3 regions of the Shewanella sp. 3_MG-2023 genome follow, and region 3 is predicted to be linked to each of the others. Evidence: predicted binding sites of a transcription regulator. Region 3 holds the regulator's gene; each other region holds the start of a gene.
The links. The regulator NrdR, encoded in region 3, represses ribonucleotide reductase genes. The targets are predictions, from matches to a motif close to AAACACNANATNTNGTGTTT.
Positions count from the first base shown of each region.

Region 1: the regulator NrdR is predicted to act here: its motif matches at 3,747-3,766, upstream of nrdA (class 1a ribonucleoside-diphosphate reductase subunit alpha).
Region 2: the regulator NrdR is predicted to act here: its motif matches at 1,129-1,148, upstream of nrdD (anaerobic ribonucleoside-triphosphate reductase).

Region 1 covers NZ_JAUOSH010000020.1:19,034-23,824, forward strand. Annotated here, with positions in the region: gene yfaE (class I ribonucleotide reductase maintenance protein YfaE) at 1-78, opposite strand, end outside; gene nrdB (class Ia ribonucleoside-diphosphate reductase subunit beta) at 68-1,198, opposite strand; gene nrdA (class 1a ribonucleoside-diphosphate reductase subunit alpha) at 1,254-3,542, opposite strand; gene Q4591_RS12525 (HAD family hydrolase) at 4,006-4,674, opposite strand.
Region 2 covers NZ_JAUOSH010000017.1:18,981-23,771, reverse strand. Annotated here, with positions in the region: gene rssA (patatin-like phospholipase RssA) at 1-802, shown strand, start outside; gene nrdD (anaerobic ribonucleoside-triphosphate reductase) at 1,209-3,329, shown strand; gene nrdG (anaerobic ribonucleoside-triphosphate reductase-activating protein) at 3,476-3,949, shown strand; gene Q4591_RS11150 (YibL family ribosome-associated protein) at 4,089-4,445, shown strand; gene ribA (GTP cyclohydrolase II) at 4,532-4,791, shown strand, end outside.
Region 3 covers NZ_JAUOSH010000008.1:34,246-39,036, reverse strand. Annotated here, with positions in the region: gene ettA (energy-dependent translational throttle protein EttA) at 1-1,193, opposite strand, end outside; gene glyA (serine hydroxymethyltransferase) at 1,756-3,012, shown strand; gene nrdR (transcriptional regulator NrdR) at 3,169-3,618, shown strand; gene ribD (bifunctional diaminohydroxyphosphoribosylaminopyrimidine deaminase/5-amino-6-(5-phosphoribosylamino)uracil reductase RibD) at 3,760-4,791, shown strand, end outside.

The sequences.
Region 1 (4,791 bases), on a different contig from region 3:
CTGTTGATTAAACAGCAACACAGGTTCCCCATTTAAGCTAACAATGGGGGCTTTTTTTAAATGTCTATTATAGGTCAAAATCTAAAAACTCATCGCTATCAACAGCTGAATCAATTTGTCCTACTAAGTAAGAAGAGACTTCTACTTCTTGTGGGGCAACTTGTACCGCATCACTTTCAAGCCAGTTTTTCATCCAAGGAAGTGGATTAGTTTGCTCAGCATAAGGCTGTTTTAAATTAACCGCTTTCATGCGCTGGTTAGTAATATATTCAACGTACTGACATAAAATCTGTTCATTTAAGCCAATCATTGAACCGTCTTTAAATAAGTACTGTGCCCACTGCTTTTCTTGTTCTGCAGCTTTATAAAAGATGTCATAGGCTTCTTGCTCACATTCAGCCGCAATTTCACCCATTTCAGGATCGTCTTTTCCACCTTGCATAATATTTAAAATATGCTGAGTACTATTAAGGTGTAATGCTTCATCACGGGCAATCAAACGAATAATTTTTGCATTGCCTTCCATTAAGTTACGTTCAGCAAAAGCAAATGAACATGCAAAGCTAACATAAAAACGAATTGCTTCTAATGCGTTGACTGACATCATGCATAAATACAATGATTTTTTAAGAATACGGCTATTAACGGTAATTTCTTTACCGTTGATGAGGTGCGTGCCTTGTCCGTGTAGATTCATCACTTGGGTTAATTCAATCAAGTCATCATAATATTGAGCGATATCACCGGCCCGTTTTAAGATTTCTTGGTTGACGACGATGTCATCAAAAACTACTGAAGGATCATTAACAATATTACGAATAATATGGGTATATGAACGAGAGTGAATAGTTTCAGAGAAAGACCAAGTTTCAATCCAAGTTTCAAGCTCAGGTAACGACACTAATGGCAATAATGCTACGTTTGGTGAGCGGCCTTGAATTGAATCAAGTAAGGTTTGGTATTTGAGGTTTGAGATAAAAATATGCTTTTCATGCTCAGGTAAACTTTGATAATCGATTTTATCTTTACTTACATCTACTTCTTCCGGACGCCAGAAAAAGGATAATTGTTTTTCAATTAACTTTTCGAACACTTCATATTTTTGTTGATCGTAACGTGCAACGTTAACGGGTTGTCCCATGAACATAGGTTCATACATTGGGTTGTTCGGAGTTTGACAGAAAGTAGAGTAAGCCATTTTTATATCCCAAAAAAGCGGGGAAAACTCCCCGCGTTGATATGCTAATTAGTGATTAAATCTTACAAGCGCCGCTTGCACAACCATCGTCTTCTTTTTCAACGACAGTGATGTCATCAAACTGATCCGATGCACCATCACGGGTGTTGTGATAGTAAAGGGTCTTAACCCCAAGCTTATAAGCGGTGAGCAAATCTTTCAGTAAGGTTTGCATAGGCACTTTTTGATTATCAAATCGTGTCGGGTCGTAATTGGTATTTGATGAGATTGCTTGGTCCACAAACTTTTGCATCAAACCGACTAACTGTAAGTAACCCTCATTATTTGGCATATTCCAAAGTAATTCATACTTATCTTTAAGTTCATCAAAGTCAGGTACAACTTGCTTTAATTGACCATCTTTACTGGCTTTAACACTGATCAGGCCACGTGGTGGTTCAATGCCATTGGTTGCATTAGAAATTTGCGATGATGTTTCAGACGGCATTAATGCCGAAAGAGTGGAGTTACGCAGGCCGTGCTGTTTAATATCGGCACGTAAACCTTCCCAATCCATGTGTAATGGCTCGTCACAAATTTTATCCAAGTCACGTTTATAGGTATCAATGGGTAAAATACCTTGAGCGTACGTTGTTTCATTGAACAAAGGACATGCGCCTTGCTCTTTTGCTAAATTGTTTGATGCTTTCAATAAGTAAAATTGAATTGCTTCAAAGGTTTTATGGGTCAAGTTATTACCTGAGCCATCAGAATATTTCATGCCATTCTTAGCAAGGTAATTAGCGAAGTTAATCACACCTATGCCTAGAGTACGACGATTCATAGAACCAAGTTGCGCTGAAATGATTGGGTAATCTTGATAATCAAGCAAGTTATCTAATGCACGTACTGCTAAGTCAGCTAATGGTTCTAGCTCTGATAAATCTTTGATAGCACCAAGGTTTAATGCTGATAATGTACAAAGGGCAATTTCACCATTTGGATCATCAATATTCTTCAACGGTTTAGTTGGCAAGGCGATTTCTAAACAAAGGTTTGATTGCTTAATTGGCGCAACTTGCGGATCAAATGGGCTGTGAGTATTGCAGTGATCAACATTTTGAATGTAGATTCGGCCTGTTGATGCACGCTCTTGCATCATCAATGAAAATAATTCAACTGCTTTAATCTCTTTACGACGAATGCTTAAGTCAGCTTCATACTGAAGGTATAGACGTTCAAATTCGTCTTGATCAGCGAAGAAAGCGTCGTATAAACCTGGCACATCAGATGGGCTGAATAGGCTGATGTTTTGACCTTTGATTAAACGTTGGTACATCAATTTGTTTAGCTGTACACCGTAATCAAGATGGCGAACACGGTTGTCTTCAACACCACGGTTATTTTTAAGTACCAGTAACGATTCAACTTCTAAATGCCATAACGGGTAGAATAGGGTAGCTGCACCACCACGTACGCCGCCTTGAGAGCACGATTTAACCGCTGTTTGAAAGTATTTGTAAAATGGTAAGCAACCGGTATGGAATGCTTCACCACCGCGAATAGGGCTACCTAATGCACGGATACGACCGGCATTGATCCCAATACCTGCGCGTTGACTAACGTATTTTACAATTGAAGATGCGGTCGCATTGATAGAGTCAAGGCTGTCGTCACATTCAATTAATACACATGAGCTAAATTGACGTGTCGGAGTACGTACACCTGCCATGATTGGGGTTGGTAAAGAAATCTTAAATGTTGAAGCCGCGTCATAAAAACGTTTGATGTAATCTAAACGGGTGTCTTTTGGGTAACGCGCAAATAAACAAGTTGCCACTAAAATATACAGGAACTGAGCACTTTCATAAATTTCGTTAGTGACGCGGTTTTGAACTAGGTATTTGCCTTCAAGCTGTTTAACTGCAGCATAAGAAAAGTTCATATCGCGCCAGTGGTCAATATAACCATCTAAAATGGTTAATTCTTCTGACGTGTAATCTTCTAAAATATGCTTATCGTATTTGCCAAGTTCAACCAAGCGAGTGACTTGATCAACTAACTTCGGTGGCTCAAATTGGCCAAAAGCTTTTTTACGTAAATGAAAAACAGCAAGTCTTGCAGCGAGGAATTGATAATCAGGCGCTTCTGGTGAGATTAAGTCTGCTGCTGCTTTAATAATGGTTTCGTGGATTGCTTCAGTTGGAATACCGTCAAAGAATTGTAGATGAGAACGTAATTCAACTTCTGAGACTGAAACGTTTTTCAATCCTTTAGCTGCCCACTCGATAACGCGATGAATTTTGTCTAAATCGATTGTTTCGCGTTCGCCACTGCGTTTTGTGACTGTCATATTGCTGTTCATTAAAAAAGCCTTGATTGTAAAATAGTTTGCGTGATTTAAATTTTGGATCTTTTTTAATCGTCTCGTTTACGATCGCCATTAAATCACAATACGGTCCCTTGTAAGTTGATCATCCATAAGCACTAACAACGTAATATATCCAAGAAATACGAGTGTTATTTGAAGACCCAAAGCAGAAAAAGCCTTGTGTCTTGTTCTGATGTCACACACAAGATATGGTGTTTAATTAAAACTTACATACAAGATAGTGAGGTTTGGGGCGATTTGCAAGCAGCAATTTAGTGAATAAGTTGTGGATATCTTATGTATAGTGGCCAATGTTAGTGAAGGCTAACCTGCTAGGTCAAAATACACGATATTTTGTTGGTTAAGATTAATATTTAGCCGAAAAAAAACGTGAGCTCGATCGCTACAATATTCGGCGATCGATTGTTTTGTTAACAAAATTATTTGCTATTTATATTTAAGATTTGTTAAGGAAAGCCTGATGTAAGTCGGCAACCTTGCTGAACTGAAAATCACTCGGCCATTCATTGGGTTTATCTTGCTCTGACAAATAACCCCATAATGCGATAGCGCCTTTCATCCCAGCATTACGGGCGGCAATTAAATCCCTTTCAGCATCACCTATATATAGGATGTCCTGTGGCAGGCAATTAATTTGCTGGGCAGCAAGTAACATTGGCGCGGTATGTGGTTTGGAGTGCTGGGTGGAGTCACCACTGATAATCGCAGTGAGTTTGTGCTCGATGTTTAAGGCCTTAACCAATGGCCGAGTAAAACGGGCTTGTTTATTAGTAACAACACCATAAGGGATGTCACGTTGCTCTAATAACAACAGAAAATCATCAAAACCGCTAAATAATGATGCTTTTTCACCATTGACCCGTTGGTAATGCACTAACAAAGCTTGCTGAACTTCGATTTGTAACTCATGGGAAAGCTCAGGTATACCGGCTTTTACAAGCGCCAAACTACCATGGGAGGCAGCATAGCGTAAGTTATCAATACTTTTACTAGCGATACCGCGCTCTTGCAAACTTAAATTTAATGCATGGACAAGATCTGGGGCTGTATCAGCTAATGTACCGTCTAAATCAAAGAGTACACCTTTAATCTTGTTCATAGTTATCCTAAGCGTGCTGAAGTTATTAGCGATTACTTAATCCGATTATGAATTAAGTGAAGGATTAAAGTAGTAATGTCACTGATTCACTGCAGTATTACTACTTTAATATTGTTCTACTAT
Region 2 (4,791 bases), on a different contig from region 3:
TGCTAATGATCATTTAGAAGAGTTACATGAGTGGGTGAGTGGGTTTTCTAGTTGGGATGTTTTAGGCTTAATGGATTTAAGCTGGCGCAAAGGTGGCTTAATCAGTGGTGAAAAAGTATTTGATGTTTTAGCTGGTCGAATAGGCGATCTAAAAATAGAGCAATTGCAAAAGCCGTTTGCGGCAGTGGCGACCGATTTATATTCTGGCCAAGAAATTTGGTTCAAAGAAGGCGATTTACGTCATGCGGTAAGAGCCTCGTGTTCAATGCCGGGCTTTTTACCCCCAGTACAATTGCATGATCGCTGGTTAGTGGATGGCGCAGTGGTAAACCCTGTGCCAGTGTCAATGTGCCGCACCATGGACGTTGATGTAGTGATTGCAGTGGACTTAAATGGTCACCGCCGTAATAGTATGCATATGTTGCCTCAACAAATGACCAGCTGTGCGCCCACTGAAATTGAAAAGCAATTAGTGGCCAAAGAGCCAGAGTCGGCGTTTATGGATCTGCTAGGTAAAGGTAAAGAGTATATAAATAGTTTTTCAGAAAAGTTTTCCACAAGCACGAAATCTCACCCTGGGATGATTGCGGTGATGTCGCAATCAATGGATATTTTAGAGCAGCGCCATAAACGCGCCAGATTAATGGGCGATCCACCGGATGTGTGTTTAGTGCCACAGCTTGCTGATATCGGTACCATGGAGTTTCATCGTGCTGATGAAGCCATAGAAGCAGGCCGTCAATCTGTGCGCCAATCTGCGCATTTAATTTATGCAGCCCTTGGTATTAGCCCAAATGATTAACGCCAATTAAAGCGCTTTGCTTTAATCATACTGATTTTTAACGGTTGAAATGACCTGTTTAAGCATCAATATACCAGTATAAATCTGTGATAACTATTTGTATAAATCTGAGATAACTATTCGTATAAGCCTGCAATTACCAGTTTAAATCTGTAATAAATAGCAATCTATTTATAGGCGTTTCAGCACTCAGTAGCTGCTTTTTATAACCTGGTCAAGTTCAACTTTTCTAAATAGTGTTGAGCTTGGCAGTAATTTTTTTCATTTTGTTCCCCTTCATCAAAACATGATCTAGATCATGGATTTTTAGTGCCTATTATTGCCTAATGCACCATATATTGTGTTTGTTGATAATTATGTGTGGATATATAGTGTTTATATCCTGTGCATAAAAGGAGTAAAAGTAATGCCTGTAGTAATTAAAAGGGACGGTTGTCGTACTCTATTTGATGAGTCGCGGATCAAGGATGCCATTGTTGCAGCAATGGAAACTGCTACAGGTAGTGCTGATGAAGACTATGCTTCAACAGTCGCTTGTGTGATTAGAGATCAAGTTGCTAACGATGAAGAAGTTGAGATCCATCATTTACAAGCTTTAGTTGAAAACTTATTAATGGAAGGTCCTCATAAAGAGGTTGCGCGTCATTATATTGAGTATCGTCACGACCGTGATATTTGCCGTGAAGCCAAAAGTAAATTGAACTGCGAAATTCGTGGTTTGGTTGAACAAAGCGACGCGTCGATTTTAAATGAAAATGCCAATAAAGACGCTAAAGTTATTCCAACTCAACGGGATTTACTTGCTGGCATCGTGGCCAAACATTATGCCAAGTCGCATCTATTGCCAAAAGATATTGTTGCTGCACATGAGTCAGGTCAACTGCATTATCACGACTTAGACTATGCACCATTCTTCCCAATGTTTAACTGCATGCTAATTGATTTAGCTGGCATGTTAACCCATGGTTTTAAAATGGGTAACGCTGAAATTGACACCCCTAAATCAATTTCAACTGCGACTGCAGTAACTGCGCAAATTATTGCCCAAGTGGCTAGCCATATCTATGGCGGCACCACCATTAACCGCATTGATGAAGTATTAGCTGAGTTCGTTCAAAAGAGCTATCAAAAGCAGTTGGTTATCGGTAAAGAGTGGGGCGTAGCAGATGTTGAAGCCTTTGCCATGGCGCAAACTGAAAAAGAATGTTACGACGCATTCCAGTCTTTAGAATATGAAGTAAATACCCTTCATACCGCCAATGGCCAAACGCCATTTGTGACCTTTGGTTTTGGCTTAGGCTCGTGCTGGGAAGCGCGTTTAATTCAAAAGTCGATTCTTAAAGTACGTATGGCAGGTCTAGGTAAAAACCGTAAAACAGCGGTATTCCCAAAACTGGTTTTTGCTATTCGTGATGGCCTAAATCATAAAGCTGCTGATGCTAACTACGATGTGAAGAAGTTAGCATTAGAGTGTGCCACCATGCGCATGTATCCAGATATTCTTAATTATGAACAAGTTGAACGCGTTACTGGTTCATTTAAAACGCCAATGGGTTGTCGTTCATTCTTAGGAACTTATGAAGAAAATGGTGAGTTAATTCATGAAGGGCGTAACAACTTAGGTGTTGTCAGCTTAAACTTACCTAGAATCGCCATTGAAGCCAAGGGCGACGAAACCGCTTTCTTTGCCTTATTAGAACAGAGAATGACACTCGCTCGTAAAGCACTCGATACCCGTATTGCCCGCTTAGTGGGTGTAAAAGCGCGTGTTGCCCCCATCCTTTATATGGAAGGTGCTTGTGGTGTTCGTTTAAATGCAGATGATGATGTGTCTGAAATCTTTAAAAATGGCCGCGCGTCAATCTCATTAGGCTACATTGGCTTACATGAAACGATTAATGCACTTTATGGTACTGATGAGCACGTGTTTGATAGCGAGCTGTTACGCACTAAAGCCATTGAAATTATCTCAGTGATGAAGCGCGCGACTGAAGCGTGGAAACAAGAAACAGGTTATGGCTTTAGCCTATACAGCACCCCAAGTGAAAACTTATGTAGTCGTTTTTGCCAGCTAGATGCCAAAGAGTTTGGTGTGGTTGCAGGGGTTACTGATAAAGGTTACTACACTAACAGTTTCCATTTAGACGTCGAAAAGAAAGTCAATCCATACGATAAAATTGAGTTTGAATTACCGTACCCAGAAATCACCAATGGTGGCTTTATTTGTTACGGCGAGTTCCCGAACATGCAGCACAATATTGAAGCATTAGAAAACGTCTGGGATTACAGTTACACCAGAGTGCCTTATTACGGTACCAATACCCCAATCGATGAATGTTATGACTGTGGTTACGTTGGTGAGTTTAACTGTACCAGTAAAGGTTTTGTGTGCCCTAAATGTGGCAACCATGAGCCAAGCCGTGTGTCGGTAACCCGTCGTGTATGTGGTTATCTAGGCAGCCCTGATGCAAGACCATTTAACTATGGTAAGCAAGAAGAAGTTAAACGCCGCGTTAAGCATTTATAAATAGCAAATTCATGAAGTTAGCAAAGCTAATTCCGTGATTAACCCAACAAGGCGCTTTAAGCGCCTTGTTTTGGTTTGGCCTTAGTGATGCAAATAGGTTTACAGCGTGAGTGTTTACGCGACAATGAGCAGTAAGAGAAGTGATTATGAATTACCATCAGTATTTTCCTATCGATGTGATCAACGGCCCAGGTACCCGCGCGACCTTGTTTGTTTCAGGTTGTGAGCATCAATGCCGTGGTTGTTATAATCAGTCTACTTGGGATCCTCGTTCAGGCCATGAATTTAGCCAAATGATGGAAGATCAAATTATTGCTGATTTAAATGATACTCGTATTAAGCGCCGTGGTTTATCACTTTCTGGTGGCGACCCATTATTCCCAGCTAATCTCGACAGCATTTTGTCTTTGGTTAAACGGGTAAAACAACAATGCCCAGATAAAGACATTTGGCTATGGAGTGGCTACAAGCTCGATCAAATGTCCCTCAAACAACTGCAAGTATTAGACTATGTAGATGTGTTAGTGGATGGCAAGTTCGAGCAAGATTTAGCGGATCCCAGTTTGAAGTGGCGTGGTAGCAGTAATCAAATTATTCATGATTTAGTTCAAATAGATTAACCATAAGCTGCTGTGGATAATGTGTTTCGTCTAACGAACTGTTATACTTCGCCTCCGTAAACGTGTTGGATTGATACAAGTGCTGTGTTTGAGCATGTTATTGTGTCAGTGGCACAATGTTGAAATTTAAGGTAACACAATGAATTTAAAAGAAGAACTGCAAGCATTAAACGATAAAGCAGAAAAGTTTCGCCGTAAACTTGCTGCTGCACAAGCCCGTGAAGATAAAGCGGTTATCATGCAGTTTAAAAAAGAGATCGCGACAGTAACAAAACGTATTGCAAGTTTGAAAAATCAGCAATCACGTCAATTAAACAAAGCCGGTAAAGATGTAAAAGAACTAAAATTTAGTCGTGTGCTGACCAAAGCGGAACAAGCAGACATGGGTAAATTAAAAAAATCAGTTAAAGGATTAGTTGTTGTACATCCAATGACTGCGCTTGGCCGCGAAATGAATATTAAAGCAGTAACTGGTTTTGCCCCAGCAAAATTCTAATCCAGTTTATCCCTATTAGTTATGACGTAAGTCAGTTGCATGGATGATGAGACTCATAAATTGAGCGTTGTCTGAAAGGTTGGTCAATGTCGATTAAATATATCGCCACTTCTAAGTTACCTACGCCTTGGGGCGTATTTGCAATGCATGGTTTTGAAGATACCGAAACCGGTAAAGAACATGTTGCGCTAACGTTTGGTGAGCTAAATGCTAATGAGCCAATGTTAGGTCGTATTCACTCTGAATGTTTAACCGGTGATGCCTTGTTTAGTTTGCGTTGTGATTGTGGTTTTCAGCTGCAAACTGCAATGCAAAATATTGCTGAATTAGGCCAAGGTTTTATTCT
Region 3 (4,791 bases):
ATTGAATCGCGGAACTGTTCAACTGAGGCTATTTGCACTGATTCGCCGACTTCAATGCTGCCGCTATCCGGTTGCTCTGCACCTGAAATCATCTTAAATAAGGTTGACTTACCTGCACCGTTAGCGCCGATGATACCAACAATCGCGCCTTTTGGCACAGCGAAGGTGAGGTTATCAATTAATACACGGTCGCCATAAGATTTTGTTAGGTTATTAACCTCAATAACCTTGTCGCCTAAACGAGGCCCCGGCGGGATGAATAACTCATTTGTTTCATTACGCTTTTGGTAGTCATTGGTGTTCAATTCTTCAAAGCGAGCCATACGGGCTTTGCCTTTAGATTGACGACCTTTAGCACCTTGACGTACCCATTCTAATTCTTTTTGAATGGTTTTTTGGCGGGCGCTTTCAGTGGCAGACTCTTGTTGCAGGCGGGCATCTTTTTGCTCAAGCCATGATGAATAGTTGCCTTCCCACGGTATACCTTCACCGCGGTCTAGCTCTAAAATCCAACCTGCGGCATTATCCAAGAAATATCTATCATGGGTAATCGCTACAACGGTGCCAGTGTAATCTTGTAAGAAGCGCTCAAGCCAAGCTACTGATTCAGCATCCAAGTGGTTGGTAGGTTCATCAAGGAGCAACATGTCAGGTTTTTCAAGTAACAAACGACAAATGGCCACACGGCGACGTTCACCACCAGAAAGCACTGCGATTTTTTCATCCCAATCCGGCAAGCGCAGTGCATTAGCGGCGCGCTCTAATACCATATCAAGGTTATGGGCATCTTGAGATTGAATAATGGCTTCAAGTTGACCTTGCTCTTTTGCAAGCGCATCAAAGTCTGCATCAGGTTCTGCGTAAAGTGCATACACTTCATCAAGACGGGTTAGTGCATTTTTAGCTTCACTGACTGCTTCTTCGATCGCTTCACGTACGGTTTGCGATTCATCCAGCTTTGGTTCTTGCGGTAGGTAGCCGATTTTTAAATCTTGCATCGGGCGAGCTTCACCTTCGATTTCGGTATCTAAACCGGCCATGATACGAAGTAGCGTTGATTTACCTGAGCCGTTTAAACCCAGTACACCAATCTTGGCGCCAGGGAAAAAACTAAGGGAAATATCTTTAAGGATTTGTTTTTTAGGTGGAACAATTTTGCCCACTCTAAGCATGCTGTATACAAACTGAGCCATTTTTATATCTCTTTGACTGGGGGATCGAACTAGGAATAGCACTAATTCTACTCGAATCGAGCAACAACTTAAAACCGATCTTTTTGCCGTTAGCTGTTTACGGTTTTTTTGAAGGAGACTTATGTTGCTTTAGTGGTCACTAAGCAGGGTTTCTGTCAGCTAATAAAGATGATTTTGTGAAATATTAAGCGGAGTGCTTATTGAGCCGTGACAGTCTAATTAATTTGTTGCTAACTCAAGATTATTTCATTGAATCCGCATTTTGCGGGTTAAAAAGTGATATTCGTGACTATTTTCACTGTTCGCGTTGTTATTTTTGTTGATTCATTTTTTAGAAAAGAGTTTTCTTAAAATTGTCACAAGGTTATGAAACTAAGCGTTAATTTGGATTTTTCTATGAAATACAATTGCCGAACAACTCCATACAAGAAAATACAACTAACACAAGTGCAGTTCATGACGAATTGCAACTAATTTCATGTTTCAAATGCTGGGATTGTGATCAATTGCGCTGTATCATACCGCGCAACCCTACTATAAGAATTAACAGCTGGAGTGAGTAATGCTGAAAAAAGCTATGAATATCGCAGATTATGATCCACAACTATTTGCAGCAATTGAAGATGAGACTCGTCGCCAAGAAGAGCACATTGAATTAATCGCATCAGAAAACTATACCAGCCCTCGTGTACTTGAAGCGCAAGGCTCACAGCTAACAAATAAGTATGCTGAAGGTTACCCAGGTAAGCGTTACTACGGTGGTTGTGAACATGTGGATATTGCTGAAGAATTAGCTATTTCTCGTGCTAAAGAATTATTTGGCGCGACATACGCAAACGTTCAGCCTCACTCTGGTTCTCAAGCAAACTCAGCAGTTTTCATGGCGCTTTTAGAAGGCGGTGATACTGTTTTAGGTATGAGCCTTGCTCACGGCGGTCACTTAACTCATGGTTCTCACGTTAGCTTTTCAGGCAAGTTATACAATGCGGTACAGTACGGCATTGATGAAGTAACAGGTAAAATTGACTACGCAGAAGTTGAGCGTTTAGCCGTTGAGCATAAACCCAAAATGATCATTGCTGGTTTTTCTGCTTACTCTGGGATCATAGATTGGGGCAAATTCCGCGAAATCGCTGATAAAGTAGGTGCTTACTTATTTGTCGATATGGCGCACGTTGCCGGTCTTGTGGCTGCGGGTATCTACCCGAATCCGCTACCACACGCACACGTTGTGACAACCACTACCCATAAAACCCTAGCGGGCCCTCGTGGTGGTTTGATTTTATCTGCCATTAACGATGAAGCTATCTATAAAAAACTAAACTCTGCAGTATTCCCAGGTGGCCAAGGTGGCCCATTAATGCACGTTATCGCGGCTAAAGCAGTAGCATTTAAAGAAGCATTAGACCCTGAATTTACCACTTACCAAGAGCAAGTGGTTGCTAACGCTAAAGTGATGGCGAAAACCTTCATTGAACGTGGCTATGATGTTGTTTCTGGTGGCACCGATAACCACTTATTCTTACTTGATTTAATCAACAAGGATATCACTGGTAAAGACGCAGATGCTGCGCTAGGTCATGCAAATATCACAGTTAACAAAAACTCAGTACCAAATGATCCACGTTCACCGTTTGTGACGTCTGGTTTACGTATTGGCTCTCCTGCTATTACCCGCCGCGGTTTCACTGAAACTGAATCGGTAGAGTTAACTAACTGGATGTGTGATGTGTTAGATGACATCACTAACGAAGCTACTATTGAGCGCGTTAAAAACCAAGTGCTTGAATTATGCGCTAAGTTCCCAGTTTACGGTTAATGTCAACCGAGATTGATTAACATAAACAATGATCTATTTAACTAACGCGGATAATCTTTTCGATAAGGTTAACCTTGTAAAGTAAATAGGATAAACTTCAATGGTCGTAAGTACTCAGTGCTTACGGCCATTTTGTTTTTTATTTCAGGAGCGGATATGCATTGCCCATTTTGTAGCGCGACAGATACGAAAGTTATTGATTCAAGACTCGTGGCTGAAGGCCATCAAGTGCGCCGTCGCCGGGAATGTACTGAGTGTCATGAACGCTTCACCACTTTTGAAGGCGCCGAATTAGTCATGCCGCGGGTGATCAAGCAAGATGGCACTCGCCAACCATTTGATGAAGATAAGCTGCGTGGCGGCATGCTTCGGGCTGTTGAAAAACGCCCAGTTTCAATCGATCAAATTGAGCAAGCGTTAAGTAAGATTAAGTCCACTCTTAGAGCAACAGGTGAGCGTGAAATTGATTCGGCCATGATTGGTAATTTGATGATGGATCAATTGATGATCCTAGATAAAGTTGCCTATATCCGTTTTGCTTCAGTTTATCGCGCCTTTGAAGATGTCTCACAATTCGGTGAAGCCATCGCCAAGCTGCAAAAATAATCTAGCTTATTTTTATTGCCGTCTTTAATTAATTGCAGTCTTACATTTGTTGGTATTGGCACTTTGCATTCTTGCCAATGATTAACCTTATTTAGCAGTTCTGAATTTTAATGACTGCTTTTTAGTTTCTAGAAGGTCTTTATGTCTCAGTGGTCAAAATGTGATATTGAAATGATGAGCCTTGCTATTTCATTAGCTGAAAAAGGCCGTTATACCACACGTCCAAATCCTAATGTGGGTTGTGTGATTGTCGCCAATGGCGAGATCATTGGTCAAGGCTATCATATTAAAGCGGGTGGCCCCCACGCCGAAATTCACGCCTTAAAAGATGTCGAAAATCGACAATTACAACAGCTACTCCCTCAAGCTACAGCCTATGTCACCCTTGAACCCTGCAGTCATTATGGCAAAACCCCGCCATGTGCTAAGGCATTAATTGCAGCCAAAGTGAAGCGAGTGGTGATTGCGCAAATGGATGCGAATCCGCAAGTGGCGGGTAATGGCGTTAGCATGCTTGAAGCGGCAGGTATTAAAGTTGATGTGGGTTTGCTAACAGCTGCGGCAAGCCAACTTAATATCGGCTTTATGAAACGCATGACTACGGGATTACCTGAAATCACCATTAAGCTGGCAGCCAGTTTGGATGGTAAAACCGCGCTATCGAATGGGGTATCAAAGTGGATAACCGGCCCCGAAGCCAGAGCCGATGTGCAAAAGCTGCGCGCCCGTCATTGCGCGCTAGTGACTGGCGTTGAAACTGTTTTAGCTGACGACCCCTCTTTGAATGTGCGCTACGAGCAATTGGCTAGTGTACAAAACAGCCTTGCTGAGTCTGACCTTCAACAGCCTTTAAGAGTGGTGCTTGATAGTAAAGCAAGGCTGACTGCCGACTATAAAATGTTTACTATTGAAACGCCGATTTTGCTGGTGTCTTGTGTCGACTATCCAGCAGAAGTAAAACAAGATTTTAAGTCCCATGTTAGCTTTATCACAATAGCGGCTAATAACGATGGACGAGTTGATTTGCATGCTTTATTTACACACTTAGGCCAGCATTGTAACTCAGTATTAGTCGAGGCTGGTGCCAGCGTTGCTGGTAGTGTTATTCAAAGTAAATTAGCTGATACACTTTATTTGTACCAAGCAATGAAAATATTAGGCAGTCATGGACGC